2 regions of the Oerskovia sp. NPDC057915 genome follow, and region 1 is predicted to be linked to the other one. Evidence: predicted binding sites of a transcription regulator. Region 1 holds the regulator's gene; the other holds the start of a gene.

Region 1 (4,217 bases):
CGGCATCGCTCGTCGAGGCATCGTCCCTCGACGTGTCGACCTGCGTCATGCCCTACCGCCTCTGACTCCGCCCCATCAGCAGGTGAGGCCCTCCCGTTCATCCTAGACGGGAAAATCGGCGGTGTTACCTACGTCTCACCGCAGATTCGCCCGTCTTGTCCGTCTGTCAGGATGACAGAACCGGCGGAATGTGCTGCATGTCCCTCGGTGTGTCGAGTGGATGAAAGAGAAACCGGACGGCCGCTGTCGCGTCATGAGCACCGACCTCGGACGTCTCATGGGTATGGACCTACGACCTGGCTACCCCGAGCCAGCCGTCGCCTCGCTGCTCGACGAGTGGCAGGCGGCCAGCACGAACAGCGTCTGGCTGCGGCCGGGCGACTGGTACCACCCTGCCGTCGAGGCGCTCGTCGAGGCGCTCACGGACTCCCGGTGCCCTGCCGCTGCGGCCGAGCGGCTCGGTGAGGCCCGTGGCCGTGACGGCATCAGCATCGGCGAGACGATCGACGACCTCTCGTGCTTGTTCGACCTGTGGGGCACGGCCCCCGACGTCACCGTGCTGCGGGCAGTCAGCACCGGGTGGGCCGTCGGCAACGAGGTCGTCCCCGGCGCTCCGCCCACGACCGACCCTCGTTCGGGCCTGGTGACGGTGCCCTATCTTGTGCAGCGCCTCCAGGAGACGTACGGGCAGGCCGACCGCTCGGGGACGCCGGCCTCCGCGACGCACTGCCTCGTCCTGGTGGACGTCGCGATCGAGCGCATCGACGGATGGCAGAAGGTCGCCCGCGCCGCGGCCATGGGCAAGGTCCTGACGGAGACGTTCGGCCTCGGGCACCCGGTCGCGACGCTCGGCGGCGGGATCTATGCCGCGCTCTGCACCCGTACGGCCGACGTCGGTCCGGTGCGTGCCGAGCTGCGGCACAGGATCGAGCGCACGGCGCTCACGTTCGGGGTGACCGCGATCCTGCGACGTCCGCCTCGCATCTGGGTCGAGCCCTTGCCCCCGCGGCACGCCGATGCCGCGCACATGCTCCACGACCTCTCGCGCTGAGGGCGCCCGACGGGCCACTCCCCCGCGGTCCGCGCGCGCCGCGGTCCGCGCACGCCCCACGGTCAGCGCGCCGTCGGCAGGCCGCAGCCCTCGCTCCACGGCGCCCCCGCGCACGACGACGCCCCGTCGTCCGGCGAGGGACGAGCGGGGCGTCGTGGGGAATCGCGCTGGGGGGACGGCGCGAGGGTCAGCGGGGGCTGTAGGTCAGGCAGTCCGCGTGGTCGGCACCCTGAGGGCCGGCGCCGACGCGGATCGAGGAGGCGTTGCACTCGAGCGACTCGTTGTGCGAGCACTCGCCGCGCTGGCAGGCGCCGACGTGGGCGATGACCTTCTCCAGACCGCCCTTGGAGGTCAGGGGGATGAACGTGGCGCACTCGGCCTCGCTGCCGTGCGCGGCGATCGTCACGGCGCCGGCGTGGCAGCCGTGCTCGTGGTTGTATCCGCAGCCGTCGATCGAACACTCGACGACCTGGGGCATCTCCATCAGGCTGCTCATGGGACTTCTCCTTGCTCGAAGGACGGGGGCGTTCGACCGTGCATCTCCTTCACGGTATTCCTTGGAACGTCCCCTGTATAGGAAGCAAGGCCTCACTCACTTCGGCGGAATTCCGCCATTTTTACGTCACGCGGATCGCACGTAATTGTCGTGCGGGCGCTTCTCCGTCCGCGTGCGCGTCCTCGGTTCCCGAGGTCAGGAGCCGCGGCCGGGCCGCCACAGGACGAGCGCGCGCGTCTCGGTGGACTCGACGACCTGGCCGCCGCCGCGGCCGGGATCCGTACCCCGGTCCGCCGTCGTCCGCCGGACGCGCCGCCCCCGCGGGACCATGACGACGTCGCCGCTCACCCCGGCCGCGAACACGCGCCCTCCTTCGAGCTGCGACGAGAGCGCGTCGAGCCGGGACTCGAGCCGGCTCACCTGCTCCTCGAGCGCGAGGATGCGGCGGATGCCCGCGAGGTTGATGCCCTCCTCCTGGGAGAGCCGCTGGACCTCGAGGAGCTTGGCGACGTCCCGCTGGGAGTAGCGGCGGCCGCGACCCATGGTGCGGCGCGGGGTCACGAGACCCAGGCGGTCGTACTGGCGCAGGGTCTGCGGGTGCATCCCGGCGAGGGTCGCGGCCTGCGAGATGGCGAGCACGGGGGCGTCGTCGTACGCGTTGAACGGGATCTGGCTCCCCGTGGGAGCCTCGTTCCTGGCCATGCTCCTCCTCGCTGCTCCTCGTGCCTGCTGGTCGGTCCTGCTCGCTACTCGGCCGCGCGCCCGAACAGGTCGGAGCGCACGTCGCTCTCACCGTCGGTCGCCGCGGCGAGCGCCTCGACGGCCTCCTTGGCGGCCTTGGAGAGCTTCTGCGGCACGACGACCTGGATCGTGACGAGCAGGTCGCCCGTCGCCTTGGCCGTCTTCACGCCCTTGCCCTTGACGCGCAGCGTGCGGCCCGACGGCGTACCCGCGGGGACCTTGACCTTGACGGGCCTGCCGTCCAGGGTCGGGACCTCGATGGTCGCGCCGAGCGCCGCCTCCGCGAACGTCACGGGGACGGTCAGGCGCAGGTTGTGCTTCTCGTCGACCGAGAACACGGGGTGCGGCGTGACGTGGACCGTGATGACCAGGTCGCCGGGGGCTCCGCCCGCGACGCCGGGGCGCCCCTTGCCGCGCAGCCGGATCTTCTGGCCGTCGCGCACGCCTGCCGGGATGCGGGCCGTGATGGTGCGGCCCTCGGTCGTGACGTTGACGGTCGAGCCCTCGACCGCCGGCCGGAACCCGAGCGTCGCGCTCGACTGCACGTCGGCACCGGGCTGCGGGCGCTGGTAGCCGGCGTTGGGGCGGAACCCGGTCTGGGATCCCCCGCCGCCGAACATCGACCCGAGGATGTCCTCGAAGCCGCCGCCACCGCCGGACTGCGTGGAGTACCGCACGCGGCCTCCCCCGCCTCCGCCACCGCCGCCGAACATGCCGCCGAAGATGTCCTCGAACCCTCCGGCCCCACCGGCGGGTCCGCCGGCTCCTGCGGAGAAGCGGGCGCCCCCGCCGGCCATGGCACGGATCGCGTCGTACTGCTGGCGCTGCTCGGCGTCGGACAGGACCGCGTAGGCCTCGCCGATCTCCTTGAACTTCGCCTCGGCCTTCGCGTCACCCTGGTTCTGGTCGGGGTGATAGGTGCGGGCCAGCTTGCGGTACGCCTTCTTGATCGCGGCGTCGTCGGCATCCTTGGGGACGCCCAGCGCGGCGTAGAAGTCCTTCTCGATCCAGTCCTGACCGGTCAAGGCGCCTCCTCTCATAGGTCTCACCGGCCCCGGGGCCGGTCGTGGTGCTTACATCGATAGTGGTCGTGCTCCCGGGGGCCCGACGGCGGAGGTCACCTTCACGTGGAAGGTGCGCTCCGCCGTCGGGCGTCCCGGGACGGTGGGTGCCCGGTCCCGCAGGGCCCGGCACCCACCGTCGTCTCTACTCCGGTCCGACGACCGAGACGCGCGCGGCGCGCACGATCTTCTCGCCGATCCGGTAGCCCGGCTCGATGACCATGTTGACCGTGGCCGACGTCGCGGCCGGGTCCACCTGGTGCATGAGCGCCTCGTGGACGGTCGGGTCGAACTCCTCGCCCACGACGCCGTACCGCTCGATGCCGAACTTCGACAGGCTCGCGTCGAGCTTGTCGGAGATCGCGACGAACGGGCCGTCGAGCTCGCCGTGCTGGCGCGCCCGGTCGATGTCGTCGAGGACCGGCAGGAGCGCGGCCAGGACGTCCTCGACGCCCTTGACCCGCGCGGCCTCCTGGTCACGCAGCGACCGGTTGCGGTAGTTGGTGAAGCTGGCCCGCTCGCGCTGGAGCGCGTCGAGGTGGGCCGCCGCCTCGGACTGCGCAGCGAGGAGCGCTGCGTCGTCGCCGGCCTCGCCGGTGGGCTCGAAGTCGAGCCCGGCCAGCGGGTCCTGCTCGGCGTCGTTCCCCGCCGAGCCGGCCCCGGCGGCCCCCTCGGGGGCAGCCTCCTTGGGCTGCCCCTCCGGGGTCACCTTGCGCTTGTCCGTGAAGTGGAAGGGCTGGTCCTCGGAGCCGAACTCCTCGGGGCCCTGCGCGTCGCTCGTCACTTCTTGTCGTCCTCGTCCACGATCTCGGCGTCGACGATGTCCTCGTCGGGCGCGGAGGTCGCACCGGCGGCCGCAGCCGCGTCC
Region 2 (4,217 bases), on a different contig from region 1:
TCGAGCGCGAGCCACTCGCGCGCGGCCGGCGTGACCTCGAGCGTGAGGCGACGGTCCGCGAGGCGCTCCGCCAGCCGCTCGACCGCGATGTCCACGATCCGCCCCAGCTCGTCGAGGTTCAGCGGGTCGAAGATGACGACGTCGTCGAGCCGGTTGACGAACTCCGGCTTGAAGCTCGACCGGACCGCCGACATGACGCCCTCACGCTTGGCCGTGTCGTCGAGCATGGGGTCCACGAGGTACTGCGAACCCAGGTTCGACGTCAGCACCAGGATGACGTTGCGGAAGTCGACCGTGCGGCCCTGACCGTCGGTCAACCGGCCGTCGTCGAGGACCTGCAGCAGGATGTCGAAGACCTCGGGGTGCGCCTTCTCGACCTCGTCGAGCAGCACGACCGAGTACGGCCTGCGCCGCACGGCCTCGGTGAGCTGGCCGCCCTCCTCGTAGCCGACGTACCCCGGAGGGGCACCGACCAGACGGGCGACGCTGTGCTTCTCCCCGTACTCCGACATGTCGATGCGGACCATGGCGCGCTCGTCGTCGAACAGGAAGTCCGCGAGCGCCTTCGCGAGCTCGGTCTTGCCGACGCCCGTGGGGCCGAGGAACAGGAACGAGCCCGTGGGGCGGTCGGGGTCGGCGACGCCCGCACGAGAACGTCGTACGGCGTCCGACACCGCGGCGACCGCGGCCTTCTGCCCGATCAGGCGCTTGCCGATCACGTCCTCCATGGCCAGGAGCTTCTCCGACTCGCCCTGGAGCATGCGGCCCGCGGGGATGCCGGTCCACGCGGACACGACCTCGGCGATCTCGTCCGCGCCGACCTTGTCGGCGATCATCGGCGCCTGCTGCGCCGTGGCGGACTCGTCGACGTCGATCGACGCCTCCTCCTGCTCGGCGGCCTGGAGCTGCTCCTGGAGCTGCGGGATCTCGCCGTACTGGATGCGGCCCGCGGTCTCGAGGTCGCCCTCGCGGATGGCCCGCTCGACCTGGACGCGCAGCTCGTCGAGCTTGGCGCGCAGGTCACCGACGCGGTTGTGGCCCGCCTTCTCGGCGTCCCAGCGTGCGGTCAGCGCGGACAGCTCCTCGCGACGGTCGGCGAGGTCGGCGCGCAGCTTCTCGAGGCGCTCGCGCGAGGCGGGGTCGTCGGACTCGGAGAGCACGACCTCCTCCATCTCCAGGCGCGTGACGGCACGCTGGAGCTCGTCGATCTCGATGGGCGAGGAGTCGAGCTCCATGCGCAGGCGCGACGCGGCCTCGTCGACCAGGTCGATCGCCTTGTCGGGGAGCTGGCGGCCCGTGATGTAGCGGTCGGACAGCGCAGCCGCGGCCACGAGCGCCGAGTCGGCGATCGTCACCTTGTGGTGCGCCTCGTAGCGCTCCTTGAGCCCGCGCAGGATCGCGACCGTGTCCTCGACCGAGGGCTCGCCCACGAAGACCTGCTGGAAGCGGCGCTCCAGGGCGGGGTCCTTCTCGATGTGCTCGCGGTACTCGTCGAGGGTCGTCGCGCCGACCAGGCGCAGCTCGCCGCGGGCGAGCATGGGCTTGAGCATGTTGCCCGCGTCCATGGCGCCCTCGCCGCCCGCGCCCGCACCGACGACCGTGTGGAGCTCGTCGATGAAGGTCACGACCTCGCCGTCGGAGGACTTGATCTCCTCCAGGACGGCCTTGAGGCGCTCCTCGAACTCGCCGCGGTACTTGGCGCCTGCGACCATGGCCGCGAGGTCGAGCGAGATGAGCTTCTTGCCCTTGAGCGAGTCGGGGACGTCGCCCGCGACGATGCGCTGGGCCAGTCCCTCGACGACGGCCGTCTTGCCGACGCCGGGCTCACCGATCAGGACCGGGTTGTTCTTGGTGCGGCGCGAGAGGACCTGCACGACGCGGCGGATCTCCGAGTCGCGCCCGATCACGGGGTCGAGCTTGCCCTCGGCGGCGGCGGCGGTGAGGTCCTGGCCGTACTGCTCGAGCGCCTTGTACGTGCCCTCGGGGTTGGGGCTCGTCACGCGGCCCGAGCCCCGGACGGCGGGCAGCGCGGAGCGCAGCGCGTCGGCGCTCGCCCCGGCGTCGCCGAGGATCTGCGCGGCGGGCGAGGAGCCCGCAGCGATGCCGATGAGCAGGTGCTCGGTCGAGACGTACTCGTCCCCCATGCCCTGGGCCTCCTTCGAGGCCAGGTCGAGCGCGGCAGAGGTGCCGCGCGAGGCGGTGGGCTGGGCGACGGCCGAGCCGCTCGCGGTGGGCAGCGCGACGAGCGCGGCGCGCACCTTCTGGCCGATGGCCTGCGCGTTCGCGCCCACGGCGTCGAGGAGCCCGACGGCGACGCCGCCCTCCTGCGTGAGCAGTGCGGCGAGGAGGTGGACGGGCTCGAGCTGGGGGTTGCCGGCGGCCGAGGCGGTCTGGATGGCCTCGCCGATGGCCTGCTGGGACATGGTGGTGAACTTGGTGTCCATGGGGTCTCCGGATACTTCAGGGTCTGGGTCTACCTGGAACAACAGGACCTGACTTGAGCCTATTCCACTCAACTCTGTCCGTCATGTCGGCGATGAGGCGTCCGAGCCGAGGACCGACCGATGACCGCCCCCTTCTCACCGCCACCGATCCACGGGATGCTGTGGGTGTGAAGACACGACGGCTCGAACCTCTCGCCACCATCGCACCGGACCACGCAGACCGCACCAGGGCGACGACCGTTCGTCCCGCCGGAGGTCTCCGATGAACTTCGCGCTCCTCCTCGTCGCCGCCGTCGTCCTCGTCGGCCTCGTCGTGATCGGCGTCGTCGCCTGGCTGCTCCTGCGTCCCAAGAAGGTGCCCGTGGCGCAGCCCTACGGCGCACCCGTCGCCGGGTACCCGGGGCAGGGCGGGTACCCGGGGCAGGGCGGGTACCCGGGGCAAGGCGGGTACCCGGGGCAGGGCGGGTACCCGGGGCAGCCCGGGCCGGGCGGCTACCCGGCCCAGGCCGCCCCGCCCGCCCAGCCCTACGGAGCACCCGGCGCACAGCAGCCTCCGTACCAGGCCTACCCCGCGCAGCCGCCGGCCCCTCCGCAGGCGACCGTGGACCCGTACGCCCCGCCGAGCGCGCTGCCCGCGCCTCCGGCACCTCCCGTACCCGCAGTGCCCGCGGCACCCGCCCAGACCTGGACCGCGCACGTCACCGAGCCCGGCACCGAGCCGTTCGACGACTCCGAGATGGACGAGTCGACCCGCCTGCGCGAGACCCCTCAGACCGCCCCGCCGGCGACGCCACCTGCTCCCCCGGTCCCCCCGACAGGCCTCACCCCGCCCGCCTGAGACCCACGGCCCGTCAGAGCGAGCGCGGCACGGAGCCCACGCTCGCTCTGACAGGCCCGCCCCGGCGGTGGACAATGGCGGGGCGCCGCGGCACCGCCCGAGTCCGCGCGCGAAGGGCAGCACCATGACGCACGGCTGGCAGCAGGACGTCCTCGGACCCGACTGGGTCGCCCGGACGCTCGACCTCCCGGGAGGCGACACCGCGACGCTCGTCCGCAAGGCGACGGGTCCCGTGACCGACGGCGCCGCACCGGACCCCGCGCGACCCACGACCCACGCGTCTCGCCCAGCCCCCGCCGACGGCGCGACGACCCCGGGCGGTGAGCGACGCCGTCGGGCCGTGCTGTACGTCCACGGCTTCGTCGACTACTTCTTCCAGACCCACCTCGGCGACGCCTTCGAGGAGCACGGCTACGCGTTCTACGCGATCGACCTGCGCGGGTACGGCCGCTCGCTCGCGCACTGGACCGAGGCCGGCAAGGACCCCAACATGGTCGACGACCTGAGCCTCTACGCCCAGGACCTCGACGCGGCGGCCGCCGTGATCCGGGCCGAGGGGCACGACGAGCTCGTCGTCGTCGGGCACTCGACAGGCGGCCTCGTCACGAGCCTGTGGGCCAACGCGCGCCCCGGCAAGGTGGCTGCGCTCGTCCTCAACAGCCCCTGGTTCGACCTCAACTCGTCCTGGTTCGACCGCGTGATCTCCACCCGGGTGATCGACGTCGTCGGACGGTTCGCCCCCCGGCTCGTGGTGGGCTCGCTCGACGACGCCTACGGGCAGGCCCTGCACACCGGGACCGGCGGCGAGTGGACCTACGAGCTCGGCTGGAAGCCGCACGAAGGCTTCCCCGTCCGGGCGGGCTGGCTGCGCGAGATCCGTCGCGGGCACGCGCAGGTCGCGCGCGGGCTGCACGTCCAGTGCCCCGTGCTCGTCC

The links. The regulator HspR, encoded in region 1, represses chaperone genes until heat shock. The targets are predictions, from matches to a motif close to AAGTTGAGTCNNNNNGACTCAACTT.
Region 2: a site for HspR is predicted at 2,495-2,519, ahead of clpB (ATP-dependent chaperone ClpB). Genes of this name have one in related genera too.

The regions. Positions count from the first base shown of each region.
Region 1 covers NZ_JBHVOS010000012.1:39,762-43,978, reverse strand. The annotation lists gene ACFVQ3_RS09775 (sigma-70 family RNA polymerase sigma factor) at 1-49, opposite strand, end outside; gene ACFVQ3_RS09770 (hypothetical protein) at 254-1,051, shown strand; gene ACFVQ3_RS09765 (DUF1540 domain-containing protein) at 1,239-1,547, opposite strand; gene ACFVQ3_RS09760 (heat shock protein transcriptional repressor HspR) at 1,743-2,249, opposite strand; gene ACFVQ3_RS09755 (DnaJ C-terminal domain-containing protein) at 2,294-3,313, opposite strand; gene grpE (nucleotide exchange factor GrpE) at 3,495-4,133, opposite strand; gene dnaK (molecular chaperone DnaK) at 4,130-4,217, opposite strand, start outside.
Region 2 covers NZ_JBHVOS010000005.1:144,021-148,237, forward strand. The annotation lists gene clpB (ATP-dependent chaperone ClpB) at 1-2,444, opposite strand, end outside; gene ACFVQ3_RS05250 (hypothetical protein) at 2,707-3,282, shown strand; gene ACFVQ3_RS05255 (alpha/beta hydrolase) at 3,407-4,217, shown strand, end outside.